Regions from separate parts of the Alteromonas sp. R7 genome, predicted to be linked through region 4. Evidence: predicted binding sites of a transcription regulator. Region 4 holds the regulator's gene; each other region holds the start of a gene.

Region 1 (4,968 bases), on a different contig from region 4:
GCGGTAGAAGAACAAAGCACGGTGGCAGAGCATATTAACCAGCAGTTAGTAGAAGTCGCTGACGGCGCGTCTGAAACCCAGCGTTCATCTGAAGCATCGCTTGCAGCAAGTCACGATTTGCGCGCAACGGTTAATCAGGTTCACGAGCTAATATTGCGTTTCAGTACAGATAAGCGAGTGGGAGAGTAATACTCTCTCCAGCTCGCTTAAGCTCGATCCATTAAAAGACCTATTGCCTATTGGCGCATAGATGTGGGGCTAAATAAAAGCCTATAAAACCGGAAACAACGCTGTAGGCATGGGTATTTATGAGTTCGCGTTTAGTCCCGCGTGTAGGCCGCGTCTGTAGGCCGCCACAGCGGGGAATAGCGAAACCAAGTATGTGCACCCCAGTATCAGTAAAATGATAATAACACTGCTTTGTCCAAACAGTGGGCTGCTTAAAAACAACCCATAGGTACTGCTTAACCAAGGTTTTAGTGCGCTCATAAGCCCAGCTACCAAGCCTAAACTCAGTGCGGCACTCACAATCGTAAGCAGCATCGCTTCAATCTGTATGAGTAGCAGTAAGGTAAACGGTCCTGCGCCTATAGTTCGTAAAACGGCGATTTCTTGATAACGCTCTCTCATCGTTGCCAGCAGCATAGTCGCAAGCCCAATTAACGCGCAGATGACGATAAGACCGGAAAGGCCAAGCAATAGCGATTCAACATTTCCCATAATTTGCCAAAGTTCTGCGAGTGCCATGCCCGGTAGAATAGCCATTAGCGGCTCTTTTTTACTTTGATTAATTTGATACTGAAGCTGCAGTGCAGTTACCCGATGTTTAAGCCCCAGCATCACCACGGATACTGACTCAGGCGTAAACGCTTCGCTATTGTAAACTGCATGTTCTTTTGTATGCTCGTCATGCTCATGCTCATGCTCATGCTCATGTTCATGCTCATGCTCGTTCGCCTTGTCAGCAGATTTACGGCCTAACATTGAGGTGGGCGAATGTTTAGGTCCTGTGTGGGCTTCTTCAAGTCCCTGTAGGGTAACGTATACGGCTTTATCTACGGGCGTACCGGTTTTCTTAACTATGCCTGAGATAGTGAAAGGGTGATCGTCATGGTTGTTGAACGATACGCTACCCAGACCATGGGAAATAATAATCTTATCCCCTACCTTGTACCCCAATGATTTGGCGATATCTGCGCCAATAACGGTAGACAGTGGCTGCGTAAATGTCGAGCCTGCTGCCATTTCAAGTGATTGCATATCACCGTATTTAAAGTGGTCGAAAAAGCTGTTGGTCGTACCTACTACTCTAAAACCTCTGTGGGTATCACCCAAAGATAGTGGGATAAGCCACGATACCTGCTTGTTAGATTGAAGCGCCGCAATACTTTTATATTCAATACCTTTGGTGGGAGTGCCTATATTAAACACTGATGACAGGAGTAAATTAAGCTGTCCACTTGGTGCGCCAACAATAAGATCTACACCAGAAACGGTGCGCGTAAAACTGGTTTTAACTTGGGTGCGAATAATGTCCACGCACAAAAGTAAACTAATGCTGATGGTAATGCTTAAAAGTGTGAGGATTGCCGTTGTTTTCCTGCGCTTTAAGCTTTCAATAGCAATGGTACTTAGCATTACGCACGCTCCTGTGCTTTTGGGGCCTCATCGCCTCGCGTTTTTAAGTGGTTTGTACTTGGGCTTAATTCACTCATGCTGCAGTGGCGGTCGAAATAACTCTCCATGGCTTTATCGTGACTAACAAAAATCATGGTGCTTTCACCTGCAACGTCTTTTAGCAGCGACATAAAACTATCTCTGGCATCGGTATCTAGGGCAGAGGTAGGTTCATCGACAATTAATAATTGTGGGTCGTTAATCAGTGCTCTGGCAATGGCAACGCGCTGCTGCTGACCAATACTCAATGCGTCAGCTTTCGCATGCAGCACGTGAGAAGGCAGCTGTAGCTTGTCCAGTAAATGACGAAGCTTTGCGTCTGATGCTGTCTTGCTGACGTTTGTACTTGCAAAATACACCGCCGCATTAATGTTCTGTGCCACAGAAAGGTAGGGAATAAGATTAAATTGTTGAAAAACAACGCCGATACTGCGTGCTCTAAACTTGTCCCGCTGTCGGTTCGATAATGTGGAGAAAGGCTGCGCTAATAAGGCAATGTCGCCCTGAGTTGGAGTTAATGTTCCGCACAGCAAATTGAGCAATGTGCTCTTTCCGCTACCCGAAGGCCCTGAGAGAAAAACGTGCTCACCTTGCGAAACTTGCCACGCTTTAATGTCAATGATGGGGGGACTTTCTTTGGTGTACGAAAACTGTAAATTGCTAACTTCAATCGCTGTGTTGCGCTCTTTATTCACTGCGTTGTGCTCTTCAGACACTGCGTTGCGCTGGGAGTGAGTGCTATTTTTTTTATTGATGGTATTCACGCTAAACCCGACCTGTATTTACGTCTTATGTTCACATTAGCAAAAGCGACACGTCTGTTCACCCAGTTAAAAACCAGAGAAAACACATTGCCGCGTTGAGGTAATGTTATCAAATAACATTTTTGCGTATAGCTATGCTATCAGATCTCATCAGCCTAAAGCGGCAATTGCTCTTATTAATTGCTCATCATAACGACGCAAAAGAGAGGCGCGCCTAAATTATCAGCCGTTAGCTTGTAGCTTTACCACTTCTGCGCTTTCATCTTCTAATACGCTTTCTGCGGTAGCGCCTTTGAAAATCTTACTGATTTTATCTTTGTTTTTAGACAGCATGATGGTGAGCTCTTCCACTACGCTATCGTCTAGCTTGATGCCCTTCGCATGAATGTAGTCAGCAAGGTTATCTGCTGCATCGAGCATTTTGTCATACTGATCGGCTTCTTTTTTGTCGGTAGTTACCAATTTTTCTACCCCTTTGTGCGTAACAACATACTGTGTGGTAATGGCCATGGTAGGTCCCCTGTTTATTAAAGACACAAAAACTGTACAGTATTTTACTGTATAAATAAACAGTATTTTGATTAAATGTCTGAGCGTAGTGTTTGGGGAAAGGGCAAATGATTGCTCTAAAGGTGATTAATGCTTGTGCAATTAGTAACTGCTGCGTATAATGCGCGCCCTTACAGCCATCCCAATTCGTTCCTTGTCTCCATACAGTCGGCTGTACTGTCGAGGCTACAACCGTAAGGAGCTATAATGCGTCATTACGAAATCGTATTTATGGTTCACCCTGATCAGAGTGAACAAGTACCTGGTATGATCGAGCGTTATACCACAATCCTAAAGCAAGACGGTGGTCAGATTCATCGTTTAGAAGATTGGGGCCGTCGTCAACTGGCTTACCCAATTGAAAAGCTGCACAAAGCCCACTACGTACTAATCAATGCTGAAGCGTCTGCAGAAGCTGTTGATGAATTGGAAAATGCTTTCCGTTTCAACGACGTGATCCTACGTAACATGGTTATGCGCACTAAGACTGCTGTGACTGAGCCTTCTCCAATGATGAAAGAAGAGCCTCGTCGTGAGCGTCGTGACGATTCTGCTCCTCGCCAAGATCGCGCGGAAAAGAAAACTGAAACCACTGAAGACAACGCTTAAGGAGATCACCCATGGCTCGTTTTTTCAGACGTCGTAAGTTCTGCCGTTTCACTGCAGAAGGTGTGACTGAGATTGATTACAAAGATATCGCTACTCTTAAGAACTACATCACTGAGAGCGGTAAAATTGTCCCTAGCCGTATTACTGGTACAAGCGCAAAATATCAGCGTCAGCTGTCTTCTGCGATCAAGCGCGCACGTTTCCTTGCGTTGCTTCCGTACACTGATTCACACAAGTAATTTGGCGAATATAAGGGTTAGCTAAGATGAATATCATCCTACTAGATAAAATCGCCAACCTTGGCGGCCTGGGCGACCAAGTGACTGTTAAGTCTGGTTACGCTCGTAACTTCCTTTTCCCACAGGGTAAAGCGGTTCCTGCAACTAAAGACAACGTTGAAAAGTTCGAAGCACGTCGTGCTGAACTTGAAGCGAAAATTGCTGAGCAACTAGCTGCTGCTAACGCACGCGCTGAAAAAGTTGCTGAGCTTGCTGAAGTTACAATCGCAGCTCCTGCTGGTGACGAAGGTAAACTATTTGGCTCTGTTGGTACTCGTGACATCGCTGATGCAATCACTGCAGCTGGCGTTGAAGTACAAAAAGCAGAAGTTAAACTACCTACTGGTACTCTTCGTGAAACTGGTGAGTATGACATCGACTTACAACTTCACTCTGACGTTATCACTTCAATCAAAGTGATCATCATTGCTGAAGCGTAATCGCTGACGTATTTGAAAAAAGCCGCTCCTAGAGCGGCTTTTTTTTGCTCTAAATTTTTGTTCGATACTTAAAGAACAATACCAATCCGCATAGATGATTGCCCACCCAGAAGGTGCTGGTAAGTTTCCTAGCAAAGCGTGGGAATGTAGGAATGGCCGTTGCTTTTTAAATTCCCATAGTGATGCTTGCCAAACCTTCCCGAAGGGCGAGTTAAAAATATCCCTACCCTCACTCCACGTCGCGACGCCTAATTAACGGTGGGTGTAAGCAAATATGTCCAGCGCCGACAAATGGCGTATTTTTGAGGTCCACTCATCTGCGATAAATAACGTTTTTTAAACGGTGTTTAAACAAAATGTTAATAATCGCTGAAATTCTTAGTGTCATGGCTTTAAACTTTTTCTGTCATTCCTGCGACCTATAGTAAACCAAACAATAAAAAGCATAAGTGCCATATTATGGACATCACTAAGCAAGCAATAAAAAACGCGACTGGGGTAGGTATAGGAATAACACTGCTGGTATTTTTAGGGCTATATAGCCTGTTTAATTTACCTGTACAGCTGTTTCCTGACATTGAAAGACCGAATATTAACATCCAGACCTCGTGGCGCGCTGCGTCGCCCCAAGAAATTGAGTCGGAGATCATT
Region 2 (4,968 bases), on a different contig from region 4:
TTCTAGTACGTTTTGGCGCATGGATTCACATGGGCTTTGACAAACCGGTCTCCCAACCACTTTAGCTGGAACACCCACCACAGTAACGTGAGCTGGAACACTATTAAGTACAACGCTACCTGCGCCTACTTTTGAGCCTTCACCTATCTCAATATTTCCAAGGATCTTGGCGCCAGCGCCAATTAACACGCCTTGGCGAATTTTAGGGTGACGGTCGCCCGACTCGTTACCGGTACCACCTAATGTAACGCTCTGCAAAATAGATACGTTGTCTTCAACCACTGCAGTTTCACCCACTACAATGCCAGTTGCATGGTCAAACATGACGCCTTTACCTATACGCGCAGCAGGGTGGATATCTACACCAAAGCTTGCCGAGTTGCGGCTTTGTAAGAATAAAGCAAGCTGATGACGCCCATGAACCCAAAGGTAATGCGCCATGCGGTGTACTTGCACAGCATGAAAACCTTTAAAGTGAAGTAAGGGAGTAAGGTAATCGTTGACCGCCGCATCCCGCGCCTTAATCGCTAGAATGTCAGCAATAGCCGCTTCGCTGATGCCTGGCTCAAGTAAGTAAGCTTCATCGAAAACTTCACGAATGGCGAGCGCAGGCATGACGTCGTCTGCCATTTTGTTCGACAGAATAAAACTAAGCGACGATTCAAAGTTGTGATGTGCAAGAACACTGGCATGCACATAGCTAGACAGCAAAGGCTCTTTTTCAGCAACAACTTGCGCTTCTTGTTTTAGCGTAGACCAAAAATCGATGGGCGTTGTAAGTGCGGTCATGAGCATGTCCCGTTATATAAAAATGCTGTGTTCTATCAGAAAATTGGGTAAGCGATCTAAACTTGTTCCTTGCTGGGCATATCTATGCTGACAAAAGGGAACGCGTAAAAGTTTACCTGAGTTTGATGTGATGCAATACCGATGTGATACCGACCAAGCGCATAATTCGATCAATTTATCGAATTAATTCGTTATAGCTAATAACCGTATCGTACATGTACACATCGTTAAAGCACTCTGCTCTCTCGCTGCGTCTAACTGAGTGCTTCCATTAATTTAATAGAACGTTCAGAGCGCTCGTATCTTTCATTAAATAATACTTAAAATCATGATTGCACACGAACGTATAATGCCGTTGAAGTTTATCTTCACTGGGGAAAAACTGGACTGTATAAATCAACAGGCAGGTGGCATAATAGCGCGCTGCTGAATGTATAACACTATCAACTAACAGGTACCACACTATGGATGTATCTCGACTGCTAGACGAGCTAAACGACAAACAGCGTGAAGCAGTAGCAGCCCCACTATCTAACGCCCTAGTTTTGGCTGGCGCGGGCAGTGGTAAAACCCGCGTATTAGTGCATCGCATTGCGTGGTTAATGGAAGTCGAAAACATCGCCCCTTTTTCTATTTTGGCAGTAACCTTTACCAATAAAGCAGCCAAAGAAATGCGCGGCCGAATAGAGTCGTTGATGGGTCGCAGCCTGCACAATATGTGGATTGGTACCTTCCACGGGCTTGCGCATCGCTTACTACGTGCGCACCATGCAGAAGCCAACTTGCCTGAGAATTTTCAGATAATTGATTCGGACGATCAGTATCGACTTATTCGCCGCATTCTGAAGGCCATGAACCTGGACGAAAAGCATTGGGCGCCTCGTCAAATTCAGTGGTACATAAATGGCAACAAAGACGAAGGCTTGCGCCCTCAGCACATTGAAACCCACGGCGATCATATTCAAAAGACCATGCGCGAAGTCTATGCGGCATATCAAGACGCTTGTGACCGTTCAGGATTGGTAGATTTTGCTGAACTGTTGCTACGCGCACATGAATTATGGGCTAAAAACCCAGAAGTATTAGCCCACTATCAACGTCGTTTCCGTGCAGTGTTGGTAGACGAATTCCAAGATACCAACAATATCCAATATGCATGGCTTCGTATGCTGTGTAGTGGTGGTAATAATAACATTATGATTGTTGGCGACGACGATCAGTCTATTTACGGCTGGCGCGGCGCGAACGTAGATAATATTCAGCACTTCCTGAAAGACTTCAACGAGCCTACTACTATTCGCCTTGAGCAGAATTACCGCTCTACAGGAAACATTCTTAAAGCGGCGAACACGGTTATCGACAACAATACGGGCCGTTTAGGGAAAGAGCTTTGGACGGAAGACGCGCAAGGCGAGCTTATTTCTGTATATGCGGGTTTCAACGAGCTAGATGAAGCGCGCTTTATTGTTTCGAAAATCAAAGATTGGCTTAATCAAGGCAACGCCCTTACTGATACCGCTATTCTTTATCGAAACAACGCCCAGTCTCGAGTACTGGAAGAAGCCTTGCTGCACGAAGGGCTGGCGTATCGCATATACGGCGGTCTGCGCTTCTTCGAACGCCAAGAGATTAAAGACGCCCTTGGCTATATGCGTATGGTGAGCCACCCGCACGACGATGCAGCTTTCGAGCGTGTAGTAAACACCCCAAGTCGCGGTATTGGTGAGAAAACCTTATCGCAAGTGCGCGACACCGCGCGAATGCACAACTGTTCAATGTGGCAGGCGTGTCAGTTGCTCATTAATGAAGGTGGCTTTAAAGGCCGCGCGCTAAACGCTATGCAAAGCTTCGTGTTGCTAATTACTGAGCTAGAGCAATCCACGTTAGATGAGCCCCTTGACCAACAAGCCGATAAGGCTATTCGCCAGTCTGGTCTGTACGCCATGTACCAAGCAGAGCGCGGAGAAAAGGCCCAAGCACGTCTAGAAAACTTGGAAGAATTGGTTACTGCATGTAAAACCTTTATCGTGCCTGAAGAAGCCGAAGAAATGTCGCCTCTGGCAGCCTTTCTAGCTCATGCGTCGCTGGAAGCAGGTGAAACCCAGGCGGATAAAGACCAGGATGCCGTGCAGATGATGACTATACACACCGCTAAAGGCCTTGAATTTCCACTGGTATTCTTAGCAGGTGTAGAAGAAGGCATGTTCCCTAGCCAAATGACCAACGACGAGCCAGGTCGAATGGAAGAGGAACGCAGACTTTGCTATGTTGGTATGACCAGAGCAATGCAAAAGTTGTATATTACTTATGCAGAAAGTCGTCGACTCTATGGCCAAGATAAGTATCATACTGCTTCTCGATTTATTCGCGAAATGCCAGCAGACTGCGTTGAAGAGGTTAGGCTGAAATCGACTATTTCGCGGCCCGTGCACAACCGCTTTAGCCAAGCGACGTCGCACGCCAGTTTTGAAGAAACGGGCTTTAGTTTAGGTGAGCGAGTTGTACACCGTAAATTTGGCGAAGGGATCGTACTTAACTACGAAGGGAGTGGTGAGCACGGTCGAGTTCAAGTAAACTTCGACGAATTTGGCAGCAAATGGCTGGTACTTGCTTACGCAAAGCTGGAGAAAGCGTAACATTATTAATAGGCAAGGTAGCCTAAACCTAAGTTGAAATGTATGCAGCAACACGTGCTGATCATCGAAAATGGTGAAGGCAACCTTGAACTTATAGCGAAATTAGTACGCCGGGCAGGTCTTACCCCCGTTGGCGCAACGTCGCTGACAGAAGGCAAAGCACGGTTTTCGCAAAATATGCCGGAAACCTTTCTGTGTGCTATTGTGGCATACTCGCTTCCCGATGCACCAAAAGGCGAAGCCATCGACTTTACGGTTGAGTCTTTCATTCCCACCATTGCTACAACAGAAAGTTTAGATAGCGCTATTCGCGATAAAGTCCTAGAACGTGACGTTGTCGATTACATTCCCAAAGAAAATTCGCAGAACTACGACTACCTCAATCGTCTTATTAGCCGATTAGAAAAAAACAAGTCTACTGGCGTCGTCGTGGTAAGCACGAATCGGGTGTTGCGCTCAAAAACCGTTTCATTACTTCAGCGCCATAATTTTATTGCGTTTGAATGCCTAACGGCTACAGACGCTATGCAATGCTTGTCTGAACACAAAAACGTACGTCTTGTTATCACTGACAACACGTTGCCTGATATGACAGGCACGCACTTTGTCGCCAGTTTAAGAAAAGCCTTTTCGAAAGAACAGCTGGCAATTATGGGCGTTGCTGGAGGCAAAGGCATGTTAATGTCTGCGCACTTTATTAAAAGTGGTGCAAATGACTTCTTGCGAGTGCCCTACTGTCATGAAGAGTTCTTGTGTCGCGTGATGCAGAACGTGGAATATATTGAGAGCGTTGAAGAAATTCGTCGTGTGGCCAACACCGACTATTTAACAGGTTTGCCTAACAGGCGCCACTTCTTCTACATGGTTACTGTACAACACCAAAACCTGTCTGAGGATCACGCTCTCGCCCTTATTGACCTAGACTTTTTCAAATCGATAAACGATACCCATGGCCATGACGCCGGTGACATTGTGCTAAAAGCCATGGCGGCCCTTATTGAGTTTTATTTTCCGGACGAAATTATCTCCCGCTTTGGTGGCGAAGAGTTTTGTATATACATGCCGTCAACACCACTAAAAGAAGCCTGTGAGCGTCTAGACGACTTCAGAAAAGTGGTGGAAGCGGAAATTATTCAACTGCCTAAAAGCGACATTAAAGTGACCTGCAGTATTGGGGTAAGTGGCGCCCACACTCAGCGCGTAGATAAGCTACTAAGCCTTGCCGACAAGCAGCTTTACGCCGCCAAAAATAGTGGGCGTAACCAAGTGAAGTGCGAACCACCAGATGTTCCTCAGCAAGAGCAAGCTTCACTGCTTTAGCTTTTCACTCAATCAACTGCCGCTTAGCTGTCCGACGTTTAATTAAAGACTTGTGCGCAAAAGCCCCTACTCCACCGCTAGCTTTCGCGCTTTACGCTGACTGCGGTAATTAACTAGCGAATCTGCACTAAACAAGATAAGCGCAAACCACACAAAGCCGAAGGTCACCAAGCGCGACTCTTCAAGCGGTTCGCCGTACAGGTAAACCGCCAGAATGAACATA
Region 3 (4,968 bases), on a different contig from region 4:
TCTTGCTTAACAAAAGTTTTGAGGCGTATTAAGCACTGAGCTTCTGAGCTAATTCCTGCCTTACTATTTCAGCGCCAGCGCTGAGCGCCTCAAGCTTGCCTCGAGCAACCTGTCGTGAAAGGGGGGCCATACCACAGTTTGTACAAGGGTAGAGTTTGTCGGCATCCACGTACTTTAATGCTTCACGTAATGTAGCTGCTACTTCTCCTGGTGTCTCTATTGTGTCAGTTGCAACATCAATAGCGCCCACCATCACTTTTTTGCCTTTAAGAAGCGAGATCAGTTCAATGGGTACATGGGAGTTATGGCACTCCAGAGAAACCATATCAATATTAGATTTTGCTAGCTTAGGAAAGCTCTCCTCATATTGTCGCCACTCAGAGCCTAATGTCTTCTTCCAATCGGTATTAGCTTTGATGCCATATCCGTAGCAAATGTGCACCGCAGTTTCGCATTTAAGCCCTTCAATGGCTCTTTCTAATGCGGCAATACCCCATTCATTGACCTCATCGAAAAATACGTTAAACGAAGGTTCATCAAACTGGATAATGTCAACACCAGCAGCCTCAAGCTCCTTTGCCTCTTGGTTTAGTATTTTGGCAAACTCCCACGCAAGTTTTTCGCGACTTTTATAATGGTCGTCGTACAGCGTATCAACCATCGTCATAGGGCCAGGTAACGCCCATTTTATAGGCTGATCGGTTTGGCTCCTTAAGAACTTTGCGTCTTCAACGAACACTGATTTTGGCCGTGTAACAGCATGGGTAACGACAGGTACGCTAGCGTCGTAGCGATTGCGAATACGTACGGTTTTACGGTTTTCAAAATCAACACCGTCAAGGTGCTCAATAAAAGTAGTTACAAAATGCTGACGAGTTTGCTCACCGTCACACATAATATCTATGCCTGATAGGGCTTGTTCCTGAAGCGTAACGCGAAGCGCGTCTTTTTTGCCTTCCTCTAATGCTTCATCTTCTAGCTTCCACGGCGACCACAGGGTTTCAGGCTGTGCAAGCCACGATGGTTTCGGAAGACTGCCTGCAATTGAAGTGGGGAGTAGTTTTTTCATGTGATTCGCTTTCTTCTAATCAATAATTTGTATGGATGCGCGAAGGGCAGAACGTGCTGCCCTTATCATAGTTTTGTAGTCGCAACATGTGCGGTTTGAATATCGCAAGTATCTAAATGAACGGATCAGGCATAGCTTGCTGTGAATTGCGCTAACTTGTGTTGATAAGGCTTTATAAAGTTCTCTTCTACGAACTTGCCTTGTTCAACGGCTAGATGAGTCCGCTCTTCACGGTCATAAACAATGCGAGTCACTGAGTGATCGCTATTTTTCAAGTTTGGTTTGTAGCTTAAACCTGCCTGGGCGTTAGCGTTATAAATCTCAGGGCGATAAATTTTCTGGAAGGTCTCCATCGTAGCAATAGTGCTGATAAGTTCTAAATTGGTGTAGTCGTTTAACAAATCACCAAAGAAATAAAATGCAAAAGGAGCAGCACTGTTTGGTGGCATGAAATAGCGCACGTTTAAGCCCATCTTCTTGAAATACTGTTCAGTTAGTGATGATTCATTAGGCTGATATTCAACGCCTAAAACGGGGTGCTGATTTTCTGTTCGACGGTAGGTTTTATTGTCGGAAACGCTTAAACAAATGACCGGCAGCTTTGAAAAATGTGCTTTATAGGCTTCTGAATTAACGAAATACTTAAACAACTTTCCGTGCAGATCACCAAAATCGGTAGGGACACTGAACGAAGACTGTCCACGATTGTGATTAGATAGACGAACGCTAAAGTCATAATCGCGAACATAAGACGAGAAGTTGTTTCCCACAATACCTTGAGTGCGTTTACCCGTTTTTTTGTCAATTATATTGGTTTGTAAGATTTCGATAGTTGGGAATGTGTTGCCGTTACCCTCAACGTCGATATCTACCGACACAATTTCAAGTTCGACAGCATAGCGATCGCCACTTTCATTATCCCAGCTAGCCAGTGCATTAAAGCGGTTGTTTATCATGCTAAGTGCATCGCGCAAATTTTCTTTGCGGCGTTGACCACGAGCTAAATTGGCGAAGTTGGTGGTGATGCGTGTGTTGTCTGAAGGGCGATAATCTTCATTAAACTGAACGCTGTTAATAGTAAAAGAGAAATCTGTGTTCACGTTGTTGTTCATGAGAATGCGCTTCTATTCCTAAAGTTAAACCGAGTAGTGAGACTGCTGTAAAAGCTATGAACACGTTATACGTTGATTTAACTATGAATAAAAATGACTTATTTTCATTTTATCATGAAATATTGTCATGTATTGGGCGGGCGAAGAGCTAGTCGCCTACTATTGAGGCGGTAGATCTTTACTTGAAGTTGAGGTTTGCCACGAAATGCACAAATTATGCGTGTCTGATAAAACGTAATCATCACCGCCACAGTGACCAGTTTTTGTATGTGGCGGTCTATCCGCCACTAATGATTGCGTAACGCATCAATTAATTCGTCTTTGCTCATGTTAGAGCGACCTTCAATGCCGACTTCCTTGGCCTTTTGATACAGTTCCTCTTTAGTGCGATCCTCGTATTTTTTGCCTTTTCCACCATCTTTAGAAGGGGTTTGTTCGCTATTGGCTTGCGCATTGGCAATGCGCGCCGACTTCTCTTTACTGTAGCCTTCGTCGCGAAGGGCTTCGTAAGTGTCGTCGTTTTTAATTTGGTTGCCGTGGTCCTTAGCCATATTTAACTCCTGTTTTGCATACTGAGTAATCGATGAATGTTTCGCCGTAATTCTTACTTTGTATTTATATAGATGGATTACACAGTCGTTTAAAAGGCAGGCTTCAAGTGCGAAGAACCAATAGCGAGAGAGTGCTGCGCCTTTAACATCAGAAAAAATGTCATTCATCGCAAACGCCAAAAACGACAAAATAACGCTGCACCGCAATGTAACGGCTTAACGCGTTAAAACTTCTTATGTTGTCAATTTTAGTGCGCCATATGCACGTAAAAAGTGCATTTATGTCAATGGTTTAGCGTTTCTATGCTATTGCGCGTTTAAAATTAAGCCTTTAGTCTAAAGTGAATGTAGACGGAAGACAGAGCGAAATATGAATAAAAATGAACAACAGAGCACCGTGAATTCTTCACGCCGTAATTGGTTAAAGTCAGTGGGATTATGTGCAGGAGCAGTAGCGCTAACGACCAGCGTTGACAGTATTATGGGCGACCTTCGTGCCGCAGGTATGCAAACTGAACACTTCCCGTCTGCTACCCCAAATGTAAACGATGGTCTTATTCGCCTATCGTCGAATGAAAATGCCTTTGGGCCGTCAAAAAAAGCCGCAAAGGCAATGCAAAGCGAGCTTTTAAACCTAGCGCGTTATACCGACGCTACGGTTGAAGTGTTAGCGCAAAAAATTGCTGAGCAAGAAGGCGTATCTGCTGAGCAAATCGTAATTACGAATGGATCTTCACCTATTCTTTTTGGCTATGCGGACTGGATCACCAAAAACGGCAATAAACTGGTAACGTCTATGGCAACCTACGAAGGCGTACCACGGGGCGCTGAGTTTATGGGGGCAGACGTGACCTACGTGCCGTTAGCCAATGATATGACTTTTGATCTAGATGCAATTGAAGCAGCAGTAACCGAAGATACGACTGCTGTGTACGTATGTAATCCAAATAATCCGACAGGGAGCATGGTAGATGCGGCGAAGCTTACCGCTTTTGCAAAACGTGTATCGAAGAAAGCACAGGTTTTCATCGATGAAGCCTACATTGAAATGTCTGATGCTTACCCCGCTAATGTGCAATCGAAGCTAGTAGCTGAAGGGTACAACGTGGTGATTTGCCGCACCTTCTCTAAAATTCACGCCATGGCGGGACAGCGTCTCGGTTACGCCATCATGCCTGCTGAGCAAGCTAAAACAATGGGCGGTATGCTGCGCATGGGTGGTGTGAATTACTTGGCATTAGTAGCGGGTATGGCAAGTATGGATGATCATGAGAACTTAAACACAATGCGCTCACGCATTAAAACTGAGCGTGAAAAGTTAGTAAAAGTAGCTAAAGAGTTAAAGCAGCCGTTTGCGCCAAATCCACAAGGGAATTTTATTTACATGGATACGGGCATGCCGCACGATAAATTTGCAGAAAAGATGAAAGCTCAAGGTATAAAGGTTGTAGGGCGCACGTGGCCTGGGTACGACTCCTGGTCACGTATTAGCGTAGGGACACCTGAAGAAACTGACGCGTGCGTTAAAGCATTAAAAGCGGTACTCGCTTAAAAAACAACAATAACACCTAGCGCAGAGAGAAAAGGCTGAACGCAATTTGTGTTCAGCCTTCGTTTTTTGAATCGCTATTTCTCGATAGCAAACGTTAAGCCTGCTTTTTCTTCTAAACGGCGGATAAGCTTGTTACCAAGTGCTGCCGCAGGTGTGAAGAAACCACCAGATAAACTAACGTCTTTGCACAAGCAAAGGGCAGATTCTGAAATCATTTTACTGGTAGAGCCGTAACCTGGATCCTTGTCGCCTTTTACCGATACGGCTAGCATATCACCATTGGTAGCGGTACCCACAAACATGACATCGTAAAAGCCATTTTCGCGCTCTTCTTTGCTCGGGCCTTCACCTGGTTTAGGGCCATCATCACTTGCAAGCGACTTATCTTTGGCAACGTGATTCGCCATGGCTTCACCTTTCTCACCTGGGCCAGTCATCATCATTTCATCATATTGAAAGTTCTTGCCGTAGCTATATCCGCCCAGGTAGTTCGTGCGATGAACGTTTTTAGTATTGATGGCCGCCATAATAAATGGTGCAACCCATGTGCCTAACTGCTCATCGAAGTAAGGTTTATTGCCATCGGGCTGTGGCTGATTTGACGCGCCATCGGTTAATGAGTGCGGGTTAATAAGTGCCGCCATGACAGACTTATCTTTGTGCGCAGCCGCCATGGTCGCTTTT
Region 4 (4,968 bases):
CGCCGCCTTCCATAAAGAGCGAGCTCAATAGAATGAGAAAGGCGCCTGGTAAAATCCAGAAGCTCCAGTTATTCATGCGCGGTAACGCCATGTCAGGGGCGCCGATCATCATGGGAATAAGCCAGTTTGCGAGCCCAGTAAAGGCTGGCATTACTGCACCAAATACCATGATAAGCCCGTGTACCGTAGTCATTTGGTTAAAGAAGTTTGGCTCTACAATTTGTAGACCGGGTTGGAATAGTTCAGCGCGGATCACCATGGCCATCGCACCACCAACTAAAAACATAATAAAGGCAAACCACAGGTAAAGTGTACCTATGTCTTTATGGTTAGTGGTAAACAACCAACGCGTTATCCCTTTAGGAATATGATCGTGGTGTTCATGGTCATCATGTAGGTGACCGTCATGAGGCGCAGAGGTATCTGGCGAAATAACTTCAGTTGCTTTGCTCATTGTCTGCTCCTAGTTTCCGTTTGCCACTGCGTTGACATCTTTGGCTTGAACCATATCGCCAGTTTTATTGCCCCAGGCATTTCGCTCGTAAGTGACTACGGCGGCAATTTCCTTAAGACTTAGCATTTTTCCAAACGCTTGCATGGCTGTTCCTGACTTTCCATGCAGCACGATGTCAATGTGACCTTGCTGATCTTCTAGTGCCATCTTGCTGCCTTTTAATGCCGGGAAAACGCCAGGTAAACCTTCACCATTTGGCATATGGCAAGCAGCGCACGTTGCGTTGTATACTCGCTCGCCCTCTTTCATCAGTTCATCCATAGACATATTCATAGAAAGTAGACGCTGTTCTTCTTCTTTTGCTTTACGAACAATCTCTTCTTGTTCGCCCATCCACTTTTCAAACTCGGCGGGTTCTTTAGCAATTACCACAACCGGCATATAGCCATGGTCTTTACCACAAAGCTCTGCGCACTGTCCGCGATAAATACCCGGCTCATTCACCTTGGCCCAAGACTCGTTAATAAAGCCGGGGTTGGCATCTTTTTTCACGGCAAAGTCAGGAACCCACCAAGAGTGGATAACGTCGTCAGAAGTAATAAGAAAGCGTACTTTTTTCCCAGTAGGAATAACCAGAGGGCGGTCAACTTCAAGCAGGTAGTTATCTGTTTTCTGAAATTTGTTTTCTATTTGCTCGCGCTGAGTGGCGAGTAAAGAATAAAACTCGACATCGCTATCCATGTACTTGTAATGCCATTTCCATTGAGAGCCTGTTACTAACACCGTCATGTCAGGCTCAGACGTGTCTTCCATAGCAATTAGAGTATTCGCTGCGGGTACCGCCATGAAAATAAGAATAAGGAAAGGAATAACGGTCCAAGCAATTTCGACCTTCACGTTTTCGTGAAAATTCGCTGGCTTGGCGCCACGGGATTTTCTATGTAGATACATTGAGGCGAACATCACGCCAAAAACTACAACCGCGATACCTACACAAATGAAGAACATCAACATATGGAGGTCGTATACCTGCCCACTGATGTCGGTAGCACCGCGTCTCAAATTAAGCGAAGAGGCTTCTTCGCTTGCTTCTTGTGCAAAAAGCAAAGGGGAAAAAAGCAAAATTGGTATACTAGAACACCATTTTGCGAAAACGGTCGTTAGTTGTTTCACTCAGCACCTCCGTAATGGCGTGGTCAAAGACGCTGATTAATTTGCGCGATGCCCTACCAAATGGTTTGCGAACGATTGACCCATAACCTCAACTTGTAAAACAAATTTAGAGTCATTGTTATTATTTTGTTAATCTCTGTATAAGAATTGCGCAATAATGTCGTGCCGTCTAGTCTTTTCTATTAAAAATTTAACGAAGTGGTTAATTTTTAATCATTTACTAAAATGGTCGCGGGGATTTCAAGTGCAAAAAAGAGAAAGCGATTGCTGTGGGATGCCCTTGGAATCAAACAGGCATTTTGAACACGGGGTTAAAGTAAATGCTCGACTAACTAGTTAAGAAATCAATAAGTAATCGATGACTCAATGTCGATTTCAAACAAAATTCACAATAAAAAATGGAAAATACTTGAAGCATTCATAGAAAGAATAACGTGAGTAATGATAAAAATAGGCGCGAAGAAAACTAACAGGTTTGCTGGGCAGGATAAAACCTAAGTTGGCAGATTGAAGAAAAAAACAGGAACAAAAGACATAAAAAAAGCGGCTAACGCGCCGCTTTTATACAAACAAGCTAAAATACTACATCCAGTCAGCGTTTCTGATCACACCCACCGCAATACCTTCTATCGCAAAATGTTCAGTCGCCAAATCAACTTTTATTGGTGCAAACTCATCATTTTCAGCATGAAGCAATACTTCACGCCCGCGTTTCTCTAGACGCTTTACGGTGACGTCTTCATCTACACGCGCCACAACCACCTGACCGTTGTGTACATCAGTAGTGCGATGAACAGCGAGAAGATCACCGTCTAAAATACCAATGTCTTTCATGCTCATACCGTTAACGCGTAGCAAAAAGTCGGCATGGGGTTGAAACAGTGCAGGATCGACTTTGTAGTGCGATTCAACATGCTCTTGCGCCAAGATCGGCTCACCAGCTGCAACACGCCCAATTAACGGTAGGCCTTCTTCTTCTTGTGCGTCGTTATCAAGAGGGATATTGAGCTTAATGCCACGAGACGTACCAGGCAAAATTTCAATCACGCCTTTACGCGCCAATGCTTTCAAATGTTCCTCTGCTGCATTAGCAGAACGAAAGCCAAGCTGACGGGCTATTTCCGCACGAGTAGGCGGCATTCCCGTTTCTAACATGGTTGTTTTAATAAGTTCTAAAACTTCGGTTTGTCGAGCTGTGAGTGGGCGCATAAAAGACCTGTCTGTTCATACAGTTCCTGTAAGTATATACACCTAAAACTAAATAACAAGCACTTGCCGCGTCTTTTGCGATCTGCAATAGCCTACGACAAGTGCTTTCCTCTTATTTTACGAGAAGAGCCATGTTCGGGTTACTAATTTGTAACTCCAGCTCCCCATCACTATTTTGACGTGTGCGCATGCCTTCAACATTATCGAGCCCAAGTCCAGGGCTTTGCCACACCACATTGCCTTTATTATCAACCTCAACCACGCGATATGCGATGCTGTCATAATAATTGTACGAATAGTCATTCTCGTTAGGCTGGTAGATAGCGAGAATCGACTGATTAGACGACGTCGTTGGAACAGCCGCTATATACTGAGGGTAGAATGACGGTGCTATAGCGTCTTTGAGTTCTAATGCACCGCTCGCCACGTCATAAACATTGATGGTGTTGTAGTTTCTATTTAAACACGCAAATTCAAGTTCGCTATCACTATCAAAATTTACCGTGAGCAATTGGTCACAATTGGTTTCCAATTCATTCAATCCAACAAATTCACCATCCTGCATTTTATAGAGCTTGAGCGAACTATAGCCCCCAACAGCAAAATAATGCACACCGTCTTTTTCAGAGGCAGCAAGCGCATTAATTGAAAAATCGTTAATGATTGAGTCGATAAGCACCTGATTCTCGATATCAAACGCTTTAAGTCGATTGTTCTCAATAATAACTGCATCGGCGTAACTGTCGTTATTTACGTCAATGGCTTCAATAAACGAAATTTCACTATTCTGATTATTGTTCAGTGTCCACTGAATAGCGTTATCTGTAAGTCTCACGACATTAAACGACGAACTATAATCCAGTGCCCCTATTAGTAACTCACCCACACCGTCATTGTTGTAGTCTGTAACGACCGGTTTGCTATAGTTATAGACATCTTCGCCAACCTCAGCACTTATCGCAAAGTTATCCTCTTTATCTACCGATAAAATCTGAATAGATGATTCGTAACTACTTGTATCGCTAACAAAGACGGCTCTTTCATCATTATCGCCATAAGGTGCCCAACCCGCGGCATGATATCTACTCGCGCGCGGCGCACCTTTTATATCTGACAAGGCATATTCACCGTTGGCATCTTGTTGCGCTACTAAAATTTGATTCTCACCAGTCCAAATAATGTCGTCCACATTGTCATTGTCTAAATCGTCAATGAGAAGTGACATGCCACTGTAAGTGTTGTGGTTAAGAGCCCACTGCTCAGAGATTTGTCCCGCTTCTAATGCAAAACCTCTAACTTGTCCCCACTGACACTCGGAGACAACCACTATTCCTTCTGTAGCTGGGCTTTCTTTACTATAGGCGATATCACAAATGTCACCATGTTCCGCCGTTGCCAAACTGCTTTTCGATACTGCTGAGTAGATTGAGATATCATTCCAACTATCGGCACCGATGATTTCATCTACACCATCGTTATTCATATCACCCAGCACAACAAATGCGTCGCTGAACCCGCTACCGTATAGCCATTGGTTGGCACCGCTTTCGATATCAAATACATAACCATTGTTCGTTACCATTTCTATCGATGCGTCATCATCTACGTTACCAAAAGCAAGGTTATTGACGCCGTCAATATCGTACTGTTGCAACTGCTCACCTGTGCGAACATCTACAATGGCAATAGAAGTCGCATTGTAATATTCGCTCCCATATAAATAAGCAACTTCATCAACTCCGTCACCATTGATGTCGTAAAATAAGCCAGAAATAATACTATCTTCAATAATAAACACCGCTTCTGCGTTACTTTCGCGGTCTTTTATTACAGACAATCCCTGTTGAGTAAGAAGGTAGATTTCATCATTATTGTCACCATCAACATCTTGGGTATGCACGCTTCTAATTTCGCCTTTAGTTGGCAGTTTATACGGATACACATAGGTATTTTTAAGCGTATTGCCTTCTAGCGAAAATGCGCCCACGTTGCGAGCATTTACCGTGATAAGTTCACTTACACCATTGGTCGAAGCAATAGCAAAGCCGTGATTATAAATTGGTGTCATCACAGTAGTACGAGCATAAGCCGGGGCCTTGTCCGCATAAGAAGTGATTTCGAGCGTTTGTTGG

Evidence for each region. Region 4 encodes LexA, which represses DNA repair genes until DNA is damaged. Its sites were predicted from a motif close to TACTGTATNNNNATACAGTA; they were not measured.
Region 1: AC0J2X_RS10595 (YebG family protein) is a predicted target of LexA. The motif match lies at 2,997-3,016, and genes of this name have one in related genera.
Region 2: uvrD (DNA helicase II) is a predicted target of LexA. The motif match lies at 1,175-1,194, and genes of this name have one in related genera.
Region 3: AC0J2X_RS07170 (DUF7218 family protein) is a predicted target of LexA. The motif match lies at 2,787-2,806, and genes of this name have one in related genera.

Annotation. Positions count from the first base shown of each region.
Region 1 covers NZ_JBVTQX010000005.1:293,389-298,356, reverse strand. The annotation lists gene AC0J2X_RS10610 (methyl-accepting chemotaxis protein) at 1-189, shown strand, start outside; gene AC0J2X_RS10605 (ABC transporter permease) at 307-1,638, opposite strand; gene AC0J2X_RS10600 (ABC transporter ATP-binding protein) at 1,638-2,441, opposite strand; gene AC0J2X_RS10595 (YebG family protein) at 2,664-2,951, opposite strand; gene rpsF (30S ribosomal protein S6) at 3,198-3,599, shown strand; gene rpsR (30S ribosomal protein S18) at 3,611-3,838, shown strand; gene rplI (50S ribosomal protein L9) at 3,865-4,317, shown strand; gene AC0J2X_RS10575 (efflux RND transporter permease subunit) at 4,777-4,968, shown strand, end outside.
Region 2 covers NZ_JBVTQX010000007.1:158,564-163,531, forward strand. The annotation lists gene cysE (serine O-acetyltransferase) at 1-789, opposite strand, end outside; gene uvrD (DNA helicase II) at 1,254-3,425, shown strand; gene AC0J2X_RS13030 (GGDEF domain-containing response regulator) at 3,468-4,745, shown strand; gene rarD (EamA family transporter RarD) at 4,812-4,968, opposite strand, start outside.
Region 3 covers NZ_JBVTQX010000003.1:340,413-345,380, forward strand. The annotation lists gene AC0J2X_RS07160 (methionine synthase) at 29-1,069, opposite strand; gene AC0J2X_RS07165 (DUF1852 domain-containing protein) at 1,195-2,169, opposite strand; gene AC0J2X_RS07170 (DUF7218 family protein) at 2,469-2,732, opposite strand; gene AC0J2X_RS07175 (pyridoxal phosphate-dependent aminotransferase) at 3,103-4,284, shown strand; gene AC0J2X_RS07180 (saccharopine dehydrogenase family protein) at 4,359-4,968, opposite strand, start outside.
Region 4 covers NZ_JBVTQX010000006.1:204,855-209,822, forward strand. The annotation lists gene ctaD (cytochrome c oxidase subunit I) at 1-454, opposite strand, end outside; gene coxB (cytochrome c oxidase subunit II) at 464-1,627, opposite strand; gene lexA (transcriptional repressor LexA) at 2,210-2,836, opposite strand; gene AC0J2X_RS11825 (COG1470 family protein) at 2,949-4,968, opposite strand, start outside.